Regions from separate parts of the Actinomadura sp. NPDC048021 genome, predicted to be linked through region 2. Evidence: predicted binding sites of a transcription regulator. Region 2 holds the regulator's gene; the other holds the start of a gene.
The links. Region 2 encodes HrcA, which represses chaperone genes, less so after heat shock. Its sites were predicted from a motif close to TTGGCACTCTCNNNNNGAGAGTGCCAA; they were not measured.
Positions count from the first base shown of each region.

Region 1: a site for HrcA is predicted at 7,229-7,255, ahead of groES (co-chaperone GroES). Genes of this name have one in related genera too.

Region 1 covers NZ_JBEZJQ010000015.1:76,782-86,726, forward strand. Annotated here, with positions in the region: gene tsaB (tRNA (adenosine(37)-N6)-threonylcarbamoyltransferase complex dimerization subunit type 1 TsaB) at 90-770, shown strand; gene rimI (ribosomal protein S18-alanine N-acetyltransferase) at 767-1,258, shown strand; gene tsaD (tRNA (adenosine(37)-N6)-threonylcarbamoyltransferase complex transferase subunit TsaD) at 1,329-2,366, shown strand; gene AB0C87_RS24620 (phosphotransferase) at 2,426-3,355, opposite strand; gene AB0C87_RS24625 (hypothetical protein) at 3,551-5,200, opposite strand; gene AB0C87_RS24630 (SAM-dependent methyltransferase) at 5,864-7,099, opposite strand; gene groES (co-chaperone GroES) at 7,377-7,688, shown strand; gene groL (chaperonin GroEL) at 7,774-9,402, shown strand; gene AB0C87_RS24645 (sigma-70 family RNA polymerase sigma factor) at 9,689-9,945, shown strand, end outside.
Region 2 covers NZ_JBEZJQ010000013.1:239,043-248,987, reverse strand. Annotated here, with positions in the region: gene lepA (translation elongation factor 4) at 1-916, shown strand, start outside; gene AB0C87_RS23215 (DUF4870 domain-containing protein) at 920-1,453, opposite strand; gene AB0C87_RS23210 (hypothetical protein) at 1,612-3,015, opposite strand; gene AB0C87_RS23205 (hypothetical protein) at 3,108-3,992, opposite strand; gene AB0C87_RS23200 (hypothetical protein) at 4,163-4,603, shown strand; gene hemW (radical SAM family heme chaperone HemW) at 4,647-5,855, shown strand; gene AB0C87_RS23190 (DUF3097 domain-containing protein) at 5,876-6,688, opposite strand; gene hrcA (heat-inducible transcriptional repressor HrcA) at 6,893-7,903, shown strand; gene dnaJ (molecular chaperone DnaJ) at 7,904-9,037, shown strand; gene AB0C87_RS23175 (16S rRNA (uracil(1498)-N(3))-methyltransferase) at 9,144-9,875, shown strand; gene AB0C87_RS23170 (hypothetical protein) at 9,891-9,945, opposite strand, start outside.

The DNA of each region.
Region 1 (9,945 bases), on a different contig from region 2:
CGATCCGCTCGAACCCGCGCCGATCCGTCCGAACCCGGCTGCGAAAGAGCCGGACGACCCCGTGCCGGCGGCCGGTAGGCTTACAACCCGTGCTGGTCTTGGCTTTCGATACCGCGACCGCCGCGATCACCGTGGCGCTGTACGAGTGGACCCCGGGCGAGGGCGCGGTGCCGCGCGGTCTCGCGGAGGCCGTCGACCGGCGGCGCCACACCGAGCTGCTCACCCCGTCCATCGCGGAGGTGATGGCGGAGGCGGGCGCGGCGCCGGGCGACCTCAGCGCGATCGCCGTCGGCGTCGGGCCGGGGCCCTACACGGGCCTGCGGGTCGGGCTGGTCACCGCCCGCGCGATGGGCGAGGCGCTCAGCGTCCCCGTGCACGGCGTCTGCACGCTCGACATCATGGCCTGGGCCACCAAGCGGGACGGGCCGTTCGCCGTGGCGACCGACGCCCGCCGCAAGGAGGTCTACTGGGCGCGGTACGAGTCGGCGCGGTTTCGCGCCACCGAGCCCGCCGTGGGCCCGGCGGCGGACGTCCTGGAGGGCGCGCCCGAGGGGCTGCCCGTCGTGGGCGAGGGCGCGGCGCTGTACCCGGAGGTCCTCGGCGACTCCGGGCACGAGCCGCTGCTGCCCACCGCGAGCGCCCTCGCCGAGCTCGTCGTCGCGCGGCTGTCGGGCCTGAAGGGCCCCGAGCTGCTGCCGCCGGAGCCCCTCTACCTGCGCCGGCCGGACGCGAAGGAGCCGGGCCCCCGCAAGAAGGTGACGCCGGCGTGAGCGACGTCGTCCTGCGGACCATGACCGAGGCGGACCTTCCGGCCGTCCACCGGCTGGACCGCGTGCTGTTCCCGGAGGACACCTGGAGCGAGGAGATGCTCGCCGGCGAGCTCGCCGACCAGCCCCGCACCCGGCACTACGTCGTCGCGGAGACGCCCGACGGCGAGATCGTCGGCTATGCGGGCCTCGCCGCGGCGGGCGGGCAGGCCGACGTGCAGACCATCGGGGTCCGCGCGGACCGCCGCAAGGGCGGCATCGGCGCGGTGCTGCTCACCGCCCTGCTGGAGGAGGCCGTCCGGCGCGGCAGCGAGTCGGTGTTCCTGGAGGTCCGGGCCGACAACGACGCCGCCCACCGCCTGTACGAGCGGTTCGGCTTCGAGCGGGTCGGCCTCCGCAAGCGCTACTACCAGCCCTCGGACGTGGACGCGATCGTCATGTGCCGCAAGCTCCGCGACCGGCCGCCCATGGGCTTCACCAGGGCCGAATGAACCGCGGCGGCGGAAGGCGCCCGGGAAGCGGGCGGGAAGACAGGGCGAACGGCGAGACAGGGAGACTCACGTGATTCGGGACGAGCCACTGGTGCTCGGCATCGAGACCTCCTGCGACGAGACCGGGGTCGGGATCGTGCGCGGGCACACGCTGCTGGCGGACGCGATCGCTTCCAGCGTGGACCAGCACGCCCGGTTCGGCGGCGTCGTGCCGGAGGTCGCGTCGCGGGCGCACCTGGAGGCGATGGGGCCGACCGTCGAGCGCGCCCTCGCGGACGCCGGGGTGGCGTTCGCCGACGTGGACGCGTTCGCGGTCACCGCGGGCCCGGGGCTGCCGGGCGCGCTGATGGTCGGCGTCGCCGCCGCCAAGGCGTACGCGCTGTCGCTCGGCAAGCCGCTCTACGGCGTCAACCACCTGGCCGCGCACGTGTGCGTCGACCAGCTCGAACACGGCCCGCTGCCGAAGCCGTGCGTGGCGATGCTGGTCTCGGGCGGCCACTCCTCCCTGCTGCTGGTCCCGGACGTGGCGAGCGATGTCCGGCCCCTGGGCAGCACCGTGGACGATGCGGCGGGCGAGGCGTTCGACAAGGTCGCCCGGGTCCTCGACCTCGGGTTCCCCGGCGGGCCCGTCATCGACCGCATGGCCCGCGAGGGCGACCCGGCCGCGATCGCGTTCCCGCGCGGCAAGTACAACGACGGCACCTACGACTTCTCGTTCTCCGGCCTGAAGACGGCCGTGGCGCGCTGGGTCGAGGCGAAGGAGCGGGCGGGCGAGCCCGTGCCGGTCGCCGACGTCGCGGCGTCCTTCCAGGAGGCCGTCGTCGACGTCCTGACGCAGAAGGCGCTGAAGGTCTGCAAGGACAACGGCGTCGACCACCTGCTGATCGGCGGCGGCGTCGCGGCCAACTCGCGGCTGCGCGCCCTCGCCGCGGAGCGCTGCGCGGCCGCCGGGGTGCACCTGCGGGTCCCGCGCCCGAAGCTGTGCACCGACAACGGCGCCATGGTCGCCGCGCTGGGGTCGGAGCTGGTCGCCTCCGGCGTCGGCCCGTCCCAGCTGGAACTGCCCGCCGACTCCAGCCTCCCGATCGAGGCCGTCACCCTGCTCTGAACGCCCGCGGCGCCGCCCCCGCGAGGCGGCGCCTCAGGACGACTTTCTCAGCACAGCTCTCAGCACTGGGCGAGGAGCCGGTCGAGGTAGTCCTCGTAGAGGGGGACCTGCGGCTCGTCGATCATGCGGACGCCGTCCTCGGGGAGCAGGTCGAGGAGGCCGCGGACGTCCCAGTAGGGGTCGTGCGCGTGGCCGCCGGAGACCTGGTCGAAGGAGCACAGGAAGCGGTCGGCGACGGACGCGCCGTAACGCAGGGCCAGGCCGCGGCGCATGCAGGCGAGGTCGACCGAGACGGGGCCGGACGAGGCGTCCGACCAGTCGACGATGCCGGTGAGCCTGCCGTACGACCACAGGGTGTTGTCGGCGTGGTAGTCGCGGTGGATGAACCGGTCGGGCGCCTCCGGGGCGGGCCGGGCGGCGACCTCGAAGGCGCGCTCCCACAGGTCGGGGCGGAGCGCGTGCTTGGGCGGGAGCCGCACGTCGAGGCGGTTGTGCGGGACGTAGGGCGGCATCGTGGACGCGCCGTTCAGCTCGTGCACCGACAGCAGCGCGGCGGCGAGCTGGATCAGGTACTCGGGAAGGTCGTCGTGGGACGGGCGCGGCGGATGGCCCCGGAGCCGGGTGAGGAGCAGGGCCGGGACGTCGCAGTAGGCGCCCGACGGGTCGGCGGCCACGAGGGACGGTGCGGCGATCTTCCCGCTGGCGAGCAGCGCGAGCGCCGCGATCTCGCGCTCGGGGGAGAACTCGGCGTCGCCGTAGCAGTGGCGGGGAGCCGTCTCGCGGGAGGTCCAGCGGCGCAGGACGAGGTGGTGCGCCTCGCCGGAGCGGCTCTCGACGAGGAGGGCGTGGTTGGCGTGGGCGGAGCCGCCGGCGAGGGGCCGCACCATGCGGACCTCGGCGCCCTTGCCGAGGCACTCCTCCACCCATCGCAGGGTGGTGTGCCCGGGCGGGACGCCGGTCGGCAGGCAGGGAGCCGGTAGGTGGGTCACCTGATCCATGAAAACGGATTCCGAAGGGTATTGGGAGTGATTTTGCGAAGACGGAAAGTAACAAAACGCACGTCATCGGGGTGACATGAACGAAGCATCTTCGGTCGTCCCGGCGGTTCGCGGGACGAATGCCGCGAATACCGGGAGGTATCAGGATGCCGGGTGGGGCCCGCGCCGGCCCCACCCGGACGCTCGTCAGTCCTTGGTCTCGCGGCGGGGACGCAGCAGCGCCTCGGCGAGCGCGAGCATGGTCTCCTCCAGGGTGGACAGCCGCTTCAGCACGTCCTCGTGCACCGCGTTGACCTGCTTGGACACATCGTCGTGGACGCCGTCCACCTTCCGGCCGACCTCGTCCTCGACATGGGAGAAGCGCTTGGCGAAATCCGCCTGCGCCGCGTCGGCGCGCCGCGCGGCCTCGTCCTGCATGCTCTCCACCCGCCTCGCGAATTCGGCCTGGACGCCGCCGACCTGCCGCGCGACGTCCTCCTGCATGGTCCCGACCTGCTTGGCGACGTCGTCGTGGATGCTGCCGACCTGGCGCGTGACGTCCTGGTGGATGTCGCCGATCCGCTTGCCGAAGTCGTGGTGGACGCCGCTGACCTGCCGCGCGACGTCCTCCTGCATGGTCCCGACCTGCTTGGCGACGTCGGCGTGCACGGACTCGACGCGGCGGGAGACGATGTCGACCTGGGTGGTGAACTCCTCCAGCGCGCTGTCGACCCGCTTGGCGACCTCCTCGTGGATGTTCTCGATGCGCTTGCGGACGTCGTCGTGCACGTCCTCGAACCTGCGGGAGAACTCGTCCATGCGCTTGGCGACGTCGCTGTAGGCGGTCTCGGCGATCTGCGACATGGTGGCCTTGACCTCGTCGCGGTCGGGCCGGGCGCGCAGCTCCTCGATCAGCGGGTCGACGGCCTCGGCGAGGTGCTTCTCCAGCGCGTCGAACCGGTCGCCGTACTCGGCCGCCGGGCGCCGCGCGATCTCGGCCAGCAGCCGGTGCACCTCGGCGATCTCCAGCGTGGCGGGCAGCCGGTTGATCCGCTCGCCGAGCCCGTCGAGCCGCCCGTCGACGCTCTCGAACCGGCCGTCCAGCCCGCCCAGCTTGCCCGAGACCCCTTCGAGGCGCCCGTCGACGCCGTCCAGCCGCCCGTCGAGCCCGTCGAGGCGGCCGCCGACGCCCTCGACCCGGCCGTTGACCGCTTCAAGACCCTGCTCCATGCGCTCGGCCATCTCGCCGAGCGCCTGGTCGACCCGTGAGGTGACCCCGTTGACGGAGTGTTCGAGCCGCTCGGACCGGTGGCCGAGCTCCGCGAGCGACTTGTCGAGCCGGTTGAAGCGGACGGACGCGGCCTCCATGCTGCCCTGGAGCTTGTCCAGCCGCTTGGTCATCTCGTCCATGCGCTGCGACGCCTGCTGCGTGGCGTCGGTGATCTGCTGCGCGGAGTCGAGGACGGCCTGGATGCGGGTCAGGCCCTCGTCGACGTTCTCGGCCACCACGCCGACGTCGGCCCACAGCGCGGGCAGCTCGGCGACGGGCTTGACCCGCTCGCCGAACGCCTCGATGTGCTCGGCCAGGCCCTCGGCCCATTCAGGGGGCTTGCCGGACAGGTCGTCGACCTGCCCGCGGACGCTCTCGATCTGTCCGGTCAGCCCGCTGAGCTCGCGCTCCCGGACCTCGCGGAGAAGCCACTCCATGCCTTCCAGGCGCTGGCGGATCTCGTCGAGGACCTGACCCTGTGAACGCTGTTCGTAGACGTGGTCCTGCGCCGCACGGGCGAGCAACTCCCGCATCCGATCCGAGACCGGTTGACCCCCCGTCTGCAGGAAGTTGTGATTCGTTTCCACCCGATGCTCCTTCGTGTGCCGGCGCGACGAAATGACGCACGGCAAATGAATCTCTGGAGTGGCCACTGTAGTGCGTGTAGAGCGCGGCCAAAACGGGTAGCAGAGAAGATTGCGAGTTCTGCGGAATGCGCCTGTTATCCGACTAGACGGGATAGCGAGATATAGCCGAATGCATGGTTACTTTCCCGCTTCAGGCATATTGCCCGTGTTGGGGGGATAGGTGGGGTGGGCGGTGGCGGGCGGCGCGGGACGGGTCCGGCGTTCCGGGTGCCGTTCTGTCCGTACATCTCGTCCAACATCGGCAGTTCCCGAACCCCGGGGACGGCCACGCCCGCCCGACGCGCAGGCGTCGGGAGTGATGCCGAGGGGCGGGTTCCGGGCCTTTTCGGGAGGGCTTTAGGGGGACGGGCGTCCCGGCCGGTGAACCTGCCTTGGTGTTTTTCGCGCCGGTTGATCTCGGCGCGCCGATTCCCGCGCCGCGCCGTGCCCTTGCCAGGTGGCCGCAATCCCTGGTGCGCGCAATGCCGGAAAGCATCGATGATTTGCACCGCCATGGCGCGTCGCCTGGTCCCCCTTGGTGCTGCGCCGCCCAGTGGGAGATCTTTGGGCAGGGTTGCCGGGCGGAGCCCGCCCCGGGCGGGTCAGGCCCCGGCGACCGGCCGGTCAGGCCCCCGCGACGGGGTGCGTCAGCAGGGCGACGGGATCGCGCCCCACGCGCGTCACCACGACGGTCAGCTCCTTGGCGCCGCGGCCCGCGCGGCGCCCGCCGAAGCCGAGGTCGCGGCGGAGCCGGTCGACGTCGACGGCGGAACCGCGCTTCTTGACGGTCAGCACGCCGATCTCGCGGCGGCGCAGCTCGGCGCGCAGCCGCTTCACGGAGAACGCCATCACGTCCTCCACCTCGTAGGCGGAGGCGAAGGGCGTCGGGCGCAGCTCGTCGGAGGTGACGTACGCGATGTGCGGGTCCGCCAAGCCGCCCCCGACCAGTTCCGCGACTTCGCCGACCAAGTGGGCCCGGATCACGGCGCCATCAGGCTCGTACAGGTAACGGCCCCACGCGCGTACGTCCGGGTCGTCCAGACCTTGGGGAGTCAGGGTCCACACCTGGGGCTCTGTTCCCGAGAGATGGGTGTCGGACGCGAGGAGAGTGGCCCGCCGACCCACCGGCCCGGCCAGCCCGCCCAGCCAGAGGGCTGCTTCCTTGACCTCGCCCCCTACCGAGATCCACTCGGCCTCCGCGTCGTCCGGTACGGCCTCATGCGGGATGCCGGGCGCGACCTTCACGCAGGCCGCGGGCACCTGGCCGGCCATGGCCAGGACGACGTCGAGCGGCGGCTCATACGAACGGGGATCGAAGACACGGCCCCGCGCCGTGCGCCGCCCAGGATCGGCGAAGACCGCGTCGAACCCGGACGGGTCCTCCTCGGTGGCGTCCCCGACGCGGACGGAGGCGAGACCGTCCAGCCCGAAGACGGCCAGGTTGGCACGGGCCACCTCGGCGGTCAGCGGGTCCAGTTCCACGCCGTCCCCGGCCAGGCCCGCGCGCGCTCGGGCGATGAGGTCGGCGCCTATCCCGCATCCGAGCTCCAGCACGCGCGCGCCGGGCGGCCGGTCCGCGAACCTTCCGGCACGGTAGGCCGCCACGCTCGCGCGCGTCGACTGCTCAAGCCCCGCCTGCGTGAAGTACATGCGGTCGGCGTCCGCCCCGAACTTGGCCCGTGCCCTTTTGCGCAACCGGACCTGCGTCAGCGCGGCGGCCACGAGCGCGGGATCGTGCCGCTCCCGCAGGCGGGACGCCGTGGCGAGCAGTCCGTCCTCGCTCACGTCCGCCTCGGCCGTCTCCCTCAGGAGCGCCTGGCCGGAGGGGGTGCTCAGGGCCCGGAACGACGCGATGTCCATAGGGTGGAAGTTAGCGGCCGAGCCGGACGGCGGAGACCGGACGGCGGCCGCGGGTGAACCTCTGGAGACGGTCGCCGGGCGGGCCCGTGTCCGTGTTGACGGGGTACCGGGCACGGAATAGTCTCACGACTGGCACTCTCAAGGGTAGAGTGCCAAATACAGCGACGAAGGTCGGTCTGGCACCCGCGACGGCAGGCCGGTCCAGGGTCGCCTCTTCTGTCACATGTGCTGGTCGGTCATCCGTGGCCGGCCGAGGACCAATCGAAGGGGAGGTCAGATCGTGACGACCGCCACCAAGGTTGTTCTCAAGCCGCTTGAGGACCGCATCGTCGTCCAGCCGCTTGAGGCCGAGACCACCACCGCGTCGGGCCTGGTGATTCCGGACACCGCCAAGGAGAAGCCCCAGGAGGGCACCGTCCTTGCCGTTGGCCCGGGTCGCGTCGACGACAAGGGCGAGCGCGTCCCCGTCGACGTCAAGGTCGGCGAGGTCGTGCTCTACAGCAAGTACGGCGGCACCGAGGTCAAGTACAACGGCGAGGAATACCTCGTCCTCTCGGCCCGCGACGTGCTCGCGGTCATCGAGAAGTAATCACCGAGACGTGATGCACCCGCCCCGGTCGGCGCCGCCTTCGGGCGGCCCGCCGGGGCGGATCGCGTGAAAGAGGAGTATCCGCATGGCGAAGATCCTGGAGTTCGAGGAGGACGCTCGCCGGGCTCTTGAGCGCGGCGTCAACGCTCTCGCGGACGCCGTCAAGGTGACGATCGGCCCGCGCGGCCGCAACGTCGTCATCGACAAGAAGTTCGGCGCGCCGACGATCACCAACGACGGCGTCACCATCGCCCGCGAGGTGGAGCTGGAGGACCCCTACGAGAACCTCGGGGCCCAGCTCGCCAAGGAAGTGGCGACCAAGACCAACGACATCGCGGGCGACGGCACCACCACGGCGACCGTCCTCGCGCAGGCGCTGGTCCGCGAGGGGACCCGCAACGTGGCGGCCGGCGCCTCGCCGCTCGCCCTCAAGCGGGGCATCGACGCGGCCGCCCAGTACGTCTCCGACCAGCTGCTGAAGTCGGCCCGCGAGGTCGAGGAGAAGGGCGAGATCGCGCACGTCGCGACCATCTCCGCGCAGGACCCGCAGATCGGCGAGCTGATCGCCGAGGCGTTCGAGAAGGTCGGCAAGGACGGCGTCATCACCGTCGAGGAGGCCCACACGATGGGCCTCGAACTGGAGTTCACCGAGGGCCTCCAGTTCGACAAGGGCTACCTGTCGCCGCACATGGTCACCGACCACGAGCGCATGGAGGCCGTCCTGGAGGACGCCTACGTGCTGATCGTGGACGGCAAGATCTCCAACGTGCAGGAGTTCCTGCCGCTGGCCGAGAAGGTCGCCCAGACCAAGAAGCCGCTGCTCGTGGTGGCCGAGGACGTCGAGGGCGAGGCGCTGGCGCTGCTCGTCGCCAACAAGATCCGCGGCACCTTCCTGTCCGTCGCGGTCAAGGCGCCCGGCTTCGGCGACCGCCGCAAGGCGATGCTCGGCGACATGGCCACCCTGACCGGCGGCCAGGTCGTCAGCGAGGCGATCGGCCTCAAGCTCGACTCGATCGGGCTGGAGGACCTCGGCCGCGCCCGCCGGATCACCGTCACCAAGGACGCCACCACCATCGTCGACGGCGAGGGCTCGGCGGACGAGGTCACCGCCCGGATCAACCAGATCAAGGTGGAGATCGAGAACAGCGACTCCGACTGGGACCGCGAGAAGCTGCAGGAGCGCCTGGCCAAGCTGGCCGGCGGCGTCTGCGTGCTGCGCGTCGGCGCCGCCACCGAGGTGGAGCTGAAGGAGAAGAAGCACCGCCTGGAGGACGCCATCTCGGCGACCCGCGCGGCGATCGAGGAGGGCATCGTCTCCGGCGGCGGCAGCGCCCTGGTGCACGTCGCCAAGGAGGGCTTCGGCGCCCTCGGCCTGTCCGGCGACGAGGCGACCGGCGCCGAGGCGGTCCGCCGCGCGCTGCCCGAGCCGCTGCGCTGGATCTCCGAGAACGCCGGCCAGGAGGGCTACGTCGTCGTCTCCAAGGTGGAGGCGCTGCAGGCCGGGCACGGCTACAACGCCGCCACCGGCGAGTACGGCGACCTGATCGCCCAGGGCGTCATCGACCCGGTGAAGGTCACCCGCTCGGCGGTCACCAACGCCGCCTCCATCGCGGGCATGCTCCTCACCACCGAGGCGCTCGTGGTCGACAAGCCGGAGGAGGCCGACGAGGCCGCCGGCGGCGGCCACGGCCACGGCCACGGTCACGGCCACTGAGATCGGCCGACCGGCGGGCTCGTCCCGTCCGGGGAGCGTAGGCGAGGCCCCCGTCCGTCCGGGCGGGGGCCTCGCCGCGTCCCGGCCGGGTGGCCGTCCCGCCGCCGGAGAAAGCGCGTCTTCGCCCGCAGAAGTCCGCCACGCCCGGCAGCGCGATGACCACGACGCGTAATAACTCCAGGTTCGCTCCCGCACTGTGACCATTCCGTTGTAGACGACAGTGGAGACACGCCCGGGGGTGCTGGGCATCATGCTTGACGTGACCGAGGGAAGCTTCGCCGGAACCATGGCCGCGCGTGCTGCCGACCCCTCGAACGGGCCCGCCCCTCCCGCCCCCCGTTCGGCGCGGGCGCTGCGCGCCGCCGACGCGGGCGACGGCGACCTCAGGGAGCTGACCCATCTCGCCGTGCAGGGCGACCCGGGCGCCATCGAGGTCCTCATCGCCGAGGTGCGGCCCATGATCGTCCGGTACTGCCGGGCCCGGCTCGGCCGGGTCTCCGGGCAGTACCACATCGCCGACGACGTGGCGCAGGAGGTCTGCAT
Region 2 (9,945 bases):
CCCGGTGGACGGCGACCAGTACCCCGAGCTGCGCGACGCGCTCGACAAGCTGCGGCTGAACGACGCCGCGCTGGTCTACGAGCCCGAGACGTCCGCGGCGCTCGGGTTCGGGTTCCGCTGCGGCTTCCTCGGGCTGCTGCACATGGAGATCGTCCGGGAGCGGCTGGAGCGCGAGTTCGACCTGTCGCTGATCTCGACCGCGCCGAACGTGGTGTACCGGGTCGTGATGGAGGACGGGACGGAGCACGTCGTCACCAACCCCAGCGAGTTCCCCGAGGGCAAGATCGGCACGGTGTACGAGCCGGTGGTGAAGGCGACGGTGCTGTCCCCGTCCGACCACATCGGCGCGATCATGGAGCTGTGCCAGGGACGCCGCGGCGTGCTGCTCGGCATGGACTACCTGTCGGAGGACCGCGTCGAGATCCGCTACACGCTCCCGCTCGCCGAGATCATCTTCGACTTCTTCGACCAGCTGAAGTCGAAGACGCGCGGGTACGCCTCGCTCGACTACGAGCCCAGCGGCGAGCAGGAGTCCGACCTGGTGAAGGTCGACATCCTGCTGCAGGGCGAGTCGGTGGACGCCTTCAGCCAGATCGTGCACAAGGACAAGTCCCGCGAGTACGGCCTGATGATGACGGCCAAGCTCAAGGAGCTGATCCCGCGGCAGCAGTACGAGGTGCCGATCCAGGCCGCGGTCGGGGCACGTATCATCGCCCGCGAGAACATCCGCGCCATCCGCAAGGACGTCCTCGCCAAGTGCTACGGCGGCGACATCTCCCGCAAGCGCAAGCTGCTGGAGAAGCAGAAGGAGGGCAAGAAGCGGATGAAGACCATCGGGCGGGTGGACGTCCCGCAGGAGGCCTTCGTCGCCGCCCTCTCGACCGGGGGCGGCGACGCCGACAAGGGCAAGAAGTAGCCGCTACTTCAGCAGGGGCCAGGCCACCGGGGCCGGGACGCGCCGGAACTCGCCGCGGTTGGCGGCCCTGCCCGCGTACACCAGGAAGACCATCTCCACGGCCGTGAAGAGCAGCGGCACCCAGATGAGGAAGTCGGCGACCAGCGACAGCAGGCCGAAGACGAACCACACGGCGATGGCCGCGATGCCCATGTTGAGGCCCTGCGCGGCGTGCCTGCGCACGAACGGCGAGCGGGCCTTGCCGAGGTAGACGACGGCCGGGGCGATCACGCCGACGAGGAACTGGCCCACGTACGCCATCAGCGACCACGTCCTCTCGTCGTCGGTGACGGGTCCGAAGTCGCCGGGCATCTGGGCGGTGTTGCTCCCGCCCTGGAAATCGTTCCCGCCCTGAGGCGGCTGCTGCTGCCAGCCCATGCCGCCCTGGGGTTGCTGCGGCTGCTGCCAGGCGTTTCCGGGCTGCTGCCAGGGGGCCTGCTGCTGCTGCCACTGGGGCTGCTGTCCCTGGCCGGGCGACGGGGGGTGCCCGTAGGCCATGGCGGACGTCCTCTCCGGTTCGCTATGAGAGCTATTGGCGAAGTGTATGACTCCTTGGACGTGCGTGAAGTTCGCCCAGGTTCCCGCGAACGGGCGGGCCGTGGCCGATTCGTGCCACGGGCCCGCCCGGGGGACGTCCGGGGACGCCCGGTGCGGTGTCAGGGACGCCAGAGGACGGCGGACGGGGCCGCCTGCGTGAGCGTGACCGAGCCCTTCCACGCGACCGACGAGGGCTGCGGCAGGAACGAGCCGTCCAGGAAGAACCCGCGGTTGATGGACGTCACGGTGGCCGGCGCGCCGTTGTCCCCGGTTCCGGTGGGACGGCGGAGGGCCTCGATGCTCGCGAGGCCGGAGACCGCGGTCCCCTCCGGCAGCTCGACGGTGGTGGCGACGGCGCCGTCACGGTCGATCGACCAGGTCGGCTCGTCGTGGTCGGAGCGGTAGAGCCGGGACGGGTCGGCCTTCAGGCGCACCCCGAGCGCGACGCCCGGGACCGACCCCGACCCGGTCGCGGCGCCCGTCGTCTTGGCGAACTCCACGAACAGGTACGTCCGCTGGTCGCCGACCTCGCGCGTCGCCGGATCGGACGGGTTCTCGATCTTCTTCTCGCGGACCATCTCCTGCGCGGCGATCCGGTAGGTCCACGGCTCGCGGTCCATGACGGCCTCGCGGGCCCGGCCGTCCGGGCGCGTGCCGCCGGCGTCGAGCAGGAAGCGCAGCGGCGGGTCCGGCGAGATCACGTCGCACATGTTGTTGTTCTGGGTGCAGGTCTGCAGGACGGGATGGTCGCCTTCGTAGCGGCCCGTGAACTTCAGGGTCAGGTGCATCGGCGCCTGGTAGACGGCGGTGCCGTCCACGCGCCGGCCGGACGCGTCGACCTCGACCCGGTAGATCCACTCGATGTCGGTCGTCCGGCCCCAGCGGGCCATCAGCGCGGGCGTGTCGGTGCCGCCGTCCTCGTTGCTCCACACCACCGAGTACTCGATGATCTTGTGGCCGGGGACGGCGGCGGGACGGGTCTCGTGCCACGCGAGAAGGGGGGTGTCGGTGGTCGCGTTCTGGTAGGGGTCGCCGAACGGCCAGCCGGTCCGCCCGACGACGACGGGCGCGTGGCGCAGGGCGAGCGCCTCCGCCTCCGGCATGCCGACCGCGGGCCGCCGGAGGGTGACGCGCCGTGCGGCGGGCGCGCTGCCCTTGGCGAACCGCAGTGTCACCTTGTGGCGCCCCTTCCCGACGTGCCCGAGCCCGAGGCTGCGGGGGACCGGGTCGGACGAGGGGACGACGAGGTCGGTCACATGGCGCCCGTCGACGGCGATCGACACGACGGCCGACTCGGCGCCCCGGTGAGCCCAGGAGACGCCGGGGGCGGACGCGGTGAAGGAGATCACCGCCTCCCCGTCCCGGCGGGCGGTGAACGGCAGCGACCGGGCGGGGCCGCCGCGGTGGACGTTGATCGTGCCGGGCGGTCCGGCGGCGTGGGCGGGGGCGGTGAGGGCGAGGGGAGCGCCGGCGAGGGCTGCGCCGGTCACGGCGAGCACTGCATGGCGCGCGCGGCTTCTCATGATCGGGGAACCTAGGCGGCCGCGGTTGCGTTCGGGTGACGGCGAGGTCCCCCGTGGGTGACGGCTCCGTGTGCGCCGGCGAGTCGCGCGGGTCAGGAACCGGCCCACAGCGGCGACAGCCCCGCGGGCACCCCCAGGGACACGCCGGTGAACCGCTCCGCCTCGTCCGCCCCGTCGGGCGCGTGGAGGGTGAGCCCGCAGGCCGCCAGGTGGACCGAGCGGCCGCGCCGGGCGATCTCGTGGCCGAGCTCCCGCAGCAGCGCGACGACGTCGCCGGCGGGCTCGTCGAGCAGGTCGACGCCGTCGAGCCGGAACCGCATCTCGGGGTTGCCGCTCCAGCCGGACGTCCGCGTCCCGCAGATCTGCGCGAGCCGCTCGACGCCGTCGTCGCCCCGCCCGGTGGACAGCGCCAGCGTCCCGCGCCCCACCCGGACGCTGCGGTGCCCGGCCCACCCGCACAGGAACGACGACTTCGGCGGGAGGGTGCCGCACCGCTCGGCGATCGCGGCGAGGGTCGTCCAGGCGTCCGCGGCGCGGGTGGAGAACAGCAGGCTCGCGTCCGGCAGCAGCGCCCCGCGCCCCGGCTCCAGCGTGACCACGAACGGCGGCACGCGGCCGGGGAACCGCGCCGGATCGGCCTCCCGGAGGGTGACGATGCCCTCCCACTCGACGGGCTCGGCCACCGCGAACCAGGTCACCGCGGCCTCGGCGCCGAACTCGCGGAACGTCGCGTCGGTCAGCCGCTCGGCGACCGCCTCCCGCAGGCCGTCGGCCGTCTCGGCGAGCCGGCGGCGCCACCACGCCGGTTCCGGGTCGGAGCGGCCGCGCGGGGACCAGCGCGTCCCCGCGCCGGCGAAGTCCGAGCGCCGCTCGGCGCCCGCGTCGTCCACCAGCACCCAGTGCCAGCCGTCCGGCTCGCCGCGCAGCAGCACCCGGGCGGGAACGCGTCCCCGGCCGGTCGCACCCTCATTTCGCATCCCGACGACCTTATCCGTATTCGTTGCGGCTCCTCAGGCGGTCGGCGACGCAAGTCGCGCCGGTCGGCCGCGACACGGCGGCGGCTGCTTGGCATGGGCGCCGATGGCGGTACGGTCGGACGGGTACGGCGCCTTGATCAACCGAACCCGGCCGACCTCGCGGAGGCAGCGTGACCCACCCCGACCAGGTTCTGCGTTCCGAGAAGGAGCGGGAGACGGTGAACGGCGCCGTGCGCGCGCTGCGTTCGGCCGCCCCCGCGGGCTGGCAGCGGCTCGACTTCGAGTTCCGCGCGACGGTCGGCATCGACAGCGCCTCCTTCGAGGTCGAGGGCCCGGGCGGCGGGCGCCGCACGGCCCTGCCCCCGGGCCAGGCCGTCGGGAAGATGGACGAGCTGCGCCGCGTCATGTACCGGGCCGACAAGGGCGCCTGGTTCACCGCGCGCCTCCAGGTCGAGCGCTCCGGCCACTTCAGCGCCGAGTTCGACTACGACGGCGAGCCCGACTTCACCCCGCCGCTGGCCCCGTCCGCGTACGTCCAGGACCTCGACCGCTTCCCCCGCGCGGCCGAGCACGTCCCCGACTGGCTCCGCGACAAGCTCGGGGACGCCTGACCGCCCGGTCGAAGCAGGCGGCGGAGCGGGGCAGACTGGACAGGTGCCCTCGACGCTCCCTGACGGAGATCCCGTGCCGGCCGACGGTGCGCTGCCCGGCGCTGCCCTGGACGGCCTCGGAAAGCGCCCGTTCGCCTTCTACGTGCACGTGCCCTTCTGCGTGACCCGGTGCGGGTACTGCGACTTCAACACCTACACGGCGACGGAGCTCGGCCCAGGGGCGAGCCGCGACTCCTACGCCGACACCGCGATCCGCGAGGTCCGCATGGCCCGGCGAGTGCTCGGCGACGTGGACCTTCCCGTGGAGACCGTCTTCGTGGGCGGCGGCACGCCGACCCTTCTCCCGCCGGACGACCTGGGCCGCGTCCTTTCCGCCATCGACGCCGAGTTCGGGCTCGCCCCGGGCGCGGAGGTCACCACCGAGGCCAATCCGGAGTCGGTGGACGAGGCGTACGTCGCCGGACTCCGCGAAGCCGGCTTCACGCGCGTCTCCTACGGCATGCAGAGCGCGCGCGAGCACGTCCTGGCCGTCCTGGAACGCGCGCACACGCCCGGACGCGTCCCGCAGGTCGTCGAGTGGACGCGCAAGGCGGGTTTCGAGCACATCAACCTCGACCTCATCTACGGGACGCCAGGGGAGACCGACGACGACTGGAGGGGCTCCCTGGAGGCGGCCCTGGCGGCGGAGCCCGACCACGTGTCCGCCTACGCGCTCATCGTCGAGGAGGGCACCCGCCTGGCGGCGCAGGTGCGGCGCGGCGAACTGACCGCCCCCGACGACGACGCCATGGCCGACCGCTACCTGATCGCCGACGAGCTGCTCAGCGGCAACGGCCTGCACTGGTACGAGATCTCCAACTGGGCCGCCGACCCGCGCGCCGCATGCCGGCACAACATGCTCTACTGGACGGGCGCCGACTGGTGGGGCGTCGGCCCGGGCGCCCACAGCCACGTCGGCGGCACCCGCTGGTGGAACGTCAAGCACCCCGCCGCCTACGCCGCCCGCCTCGCCGAGGGCACCACGCCCGCCCACGCCAGGGAGATCCTCACCGACGAGGACCGGCACATCGAACGCGTCATGCTCGAACTGCGCCTCGCCCAGGGCTGCCCCGCCCACCTCCTGGACGACGGCGCCGCCCGCAGAGCGATAGCCGACGGCCTGGTCGAGCCCGCCCCCTACGAGCAGGGCCGAGCCGTCCTCACCCTCAAGGGCCGCCTTCTGGCCGACGCCGTGGTCCGGGCCCTCACCTGACCTCCTCCAGGGGCCCTGGGCTAGGCGGTCACGAAGTCGATGAGTTCCTCCACGCGGCCGAGGAGGGCGGGCTCCAGGTCGGTGTAGGCGTTCACGGAGCCGAGGATGCGTTTCCAGGCGGCGCCCGTGTCGTCGCCCCAGCCGAGTTCGGCGATCACGCCCTCCTTCCAGGGGACGCCGCGGGGGATGCGGGGCCAGGCGCGGATGCCGACGGACGCGGGCTTGACGGCCTCCCAGATGTCGATGAAGGGGTGGCCGGTCACGAGGACGTGCGGCGAGGTGACCCGGGCGGCGATCCGCGACTCCTTGGACCCGTCCACGAGGTGGTCGACCAGGACGCCGAGGCGCCGTCCCTCCTCGGGGGCGAACTCCTCGACGATGGCGGGCAGGTCGTCCACGCCTTCGAGGTACTCGACGACGACGCCCTCGACGCGCAGGTCGTGGCCCCAGATCTTCTCGACCAGCTCGGCGTCGTGGAGGCCCTCCACGTAGATGCGGCTCTCCTTGGCGACCTGCGCCCGCAGGCCCCGGACGGCGATCGACCCGGAGGCCGACCGCGCCGGGCCCGCGGGCGCGGCGGAGGGCCGGACGAGGGTGACCGGTTTCCCGTCGATGAGGAACCCGGACCTGGTCAGCGGGAAGACCCGGCGCTTGCCGAACCGGTCCTCCAGGGTGACGCCGAACTTGTCGCAGCCGACCACGGCGCCGCAGAATCCGCTGTCGGGATCCTCGGCGACCAGGCCGGGCTCGGCGGGGACCTCCGGGATCTGGCCTTTGCGGGGCCGCCGCCAGTCGCCGCCCAGCACGTCGTTTCCGTAGTTCTTACTCCGCACAGATCCGCACATTAACCGGGCGGGACGCCCGTGCGGCGCCGCCCCGCGTTCTTCGGCGTGGCGGCGGTTTCCGGGCCGGATAGGATCACGCAGCCATGCGGAGAGTGCGGGGGCGCTCCAGTCGAGCCGTCCGGGCCGTAGACTTGGCACTCGAAAGCAAGGAGTGCCAGTGGCACGGACCGGCCGGACGAAGGAGGTGACATCGTGCTGGACGACCGGAAACTAGCGGTCCTGCGCGCCATCGTCGAGGACTACGTCTCCACCAACGAGCCGGTGGGATCCAAGGCGCTGGCCGACCGGCACAACCTCGGGGTGTCGCCCGCGACCATCCGCAACGACATGGCGGTGCTGGAGGAGCAGGGCTACATCGCCCAGCCCCACACCAGCGCCGGGCGCGTCCCCACCGACAAGGGCTACCGGCTGTTCGTCGACCGGCTGTCCACGATCAAGCCGCTGTCGGTCGCCGAGCGCCGCGCGATCGAGACGTTCCTGTCGGGGGCCTACGACCTCGACGACGTCGTCGGCCGGACGGTGCGGCTGCTCGCGCAGCTGACCCGGCAGGTCGCGGTGGTGCAGTACCCGTCGCTGACCCGCTCGGCGGTCCGGCACGTGGAGCTGGTCCCGGTGGCGGAGGGGCGGCTGCTGCTCGTCCTGATCACCAACACCGGCCGGGTCGAGCAGCGGGTCATCGAGACCGGGCAGATCTCCGAGGAATCGATCGGCCACCTGCGGGCGTTGCTCAACACGTGCCTGGACGGGCTCGGCTTCGGCGAGGTCCCGGCGGCCGTGGCGGACCTGCCCGACAAGGTGGGCCCGGACGAGCGGCCGGTGGCGGCGGCGGTCCTGTCGGTCCTGCTGGAGACGCTCGTCGAGAAGCACGAGGAGAAGATCGTTTTCGCCGGGGCGGCCAACCTCGCCGCCGTGGACTTCTCGCAGAGCCTGCGGGAGGTGCTGGTGGCGCTGGAGGAGCAGGTGGTCCTCATGCGGCTGCTCGGCGAGACCGGCGACTCCTCTACAGTTACGGTGCGGATCGGCACCGAGAACCCCGACCTGGGGCTCAAGTCGACCTCGGTCGTCGCCGCCGACTACGGGGTGGGCGACCTCACTCTGGCCCGGCTGGGAGTGCTCGGGCCGACACGCATGGATTACCCCAGCACGATGGGAGCGGTACGGGCAGTGGCACGCTACGTGGGACAGATCCTGGCGGGGTCGTAAGTGGCGAACGACTACTACGCGACCCTGGGCGTCCGGCGGGACGCCAGCGCCGACGAGGTCAAGAAGGCCTACCGCCGGCTCGCGCGGGAACTCCACCCGGACGTCAACCCGGATCCGGAGACCCAGGAGCGGTTCAAGGAGATCACCCAGGCCTACGAGGTGCTCTCCGACCCCAAGAAGCGCGAGATGTACGACCTCGGCGCGGACCCGTTCGCGTCCGCGGGCGGGGCCGGGGCCGGCGGGTTCGGCGGCGCCGGGTTCCCGTTCAGCGACATCATGGACGCCTTCTTCGGCACCGCGACCTCGCGGGGCCCGCGGTCGCGCGCGCGGCGCGGCCGCAACGCGACGCTGCGGGTCGAGCTCGACCTCGCCGAGACCGCGTTCGGCACCACCCGCGAGCTGTCCATCGACACGGCGGTCGCCTGCACGACCTGCGAGGGGTCGGGCTGCGCGCCCGGCACCCACCCGGAGACGTGCGAGACGTGCCACGGCCGCGGCGAGGTGCAGCAGGTCCAGCGCTCGTTCCTCGGCCAGGTCATGACGGCCCGGCCGTGCCCGGCGTGCGGCGGCTTCGGCTCGGTGATCCGCAACCCGTGCACCGAGTGCTCCGGCGACGGCCGGGTCCGCACCCGGCGCACCGTCAAGGTCAAGATCCCGGCCGGCGTGGAGAACGGCATCCACATCCAGCTCGCCGGCGAGGGCGAGATCGGCCCGGGCGGCGGCCCGCCCGGCGACCTGTTCCTGGAGATCGTGGAGAAGCCGCACCCGATCTACGAGCGGGAGGGCGACGACCTGCACTGCACGGTCGAGATCCCGATGACGGCGGCGGCGCTCGGGACCAGCGTCACGATCGAGACGCTGGACGCCGCCGAGAGCGTCGACATCAAGCCCGGAACGCAGTCGGGCCAGGTCATCACGCTCTACAACCGTGGCGTCCGGCACCTCAACGAGAGCGGCCGCGGCGATCTGATGATCCACGTCAACGTGGAGACGCCGAACAGGCTCGACGAGGAGCAGGAGGAGCTGCTGCGGCGGCTCGCGGTGCTGCGCGGCGAGGAGCGCCCGCCCGGCAGGTTCGCCCCCGGGCAGCGCGGCGTGTTCTCCCGTCTCAAGGACGTCTTCAACCAGCACTGAAGCGCGGTGGCGGCGGCCTACGAGGAAGGCCGCCGCGGCGATTGAGGAGCAGGGTGGCAGCGATGAGCGACGCCCGCCGGAGCCCCGGTTCTCCCGGACGGCTCGGATGAGCCCGCCGGTCTTTCTCGCCGGAACCGCCGAGCTGGAACGCGACCGCGTCCTGCTCGACGGGCCCGAGGGCCGGCACGCGGCGGCCGTGCGGCGGCTGCGGCCGGGGGAGCGGGTCGACCTGACCGACGGCGAGGGCCTGCTGGCCGAATGCGTCGTCACCGCGGCCGACCGGGCGTCCCTCACGCTGGACGTGCTGGCCCGGCACCGGGAGCCCCCGCCCGCGCCCCGCCTCGTGGTCGTCCAGGCCCTCCCGAAGGGCGACCGGGGCGAGCTCGCGGTCGAGACCATGACCGAGGTCGGCGTCGACGAGATCGTCCCGTGGTCGGCGTCCCGGTGCGTCACCCGCTGGCGCCCGGAGCGGCGCGACAAGGCCCTCGGACGCTGGCGCGCGACCGCCCGCGAGGCCGGCAAGCAGGCGCGGCGCGGCCGCCTGCCCGAGGTGGCGGAGCTGGAGTCCACCGAGGACGTCGCCGAGCGGATCGCCGGCGCGTCCCTCGCCCTGGTCCTGCACGAGGAGGCCGCGGCGCCGCTGAGCGCCGTGGAGCCGCCCGAGCGGGGCGACATCGTCCTCGTGGTCGGCCCCGAGGGCGGGATCAGCGAGGACGAGCTGGAGCGCTTCGCCGCGGCGGGCGGGCGTCCGGCTCGGCTCGGCCCGACCGTCCTGCGCACCTCGACCGCGGGAGTCGCGGCGGCCAGCGTGCTGCTGGCCGCCACCGGCCGCTGGTAGCGCCGGCGGGCGCCGTCACGGGGTGGTGGCGGGGTTCTGCTCGGTCGTCACCGCGGGCTCGCTCGTCTCG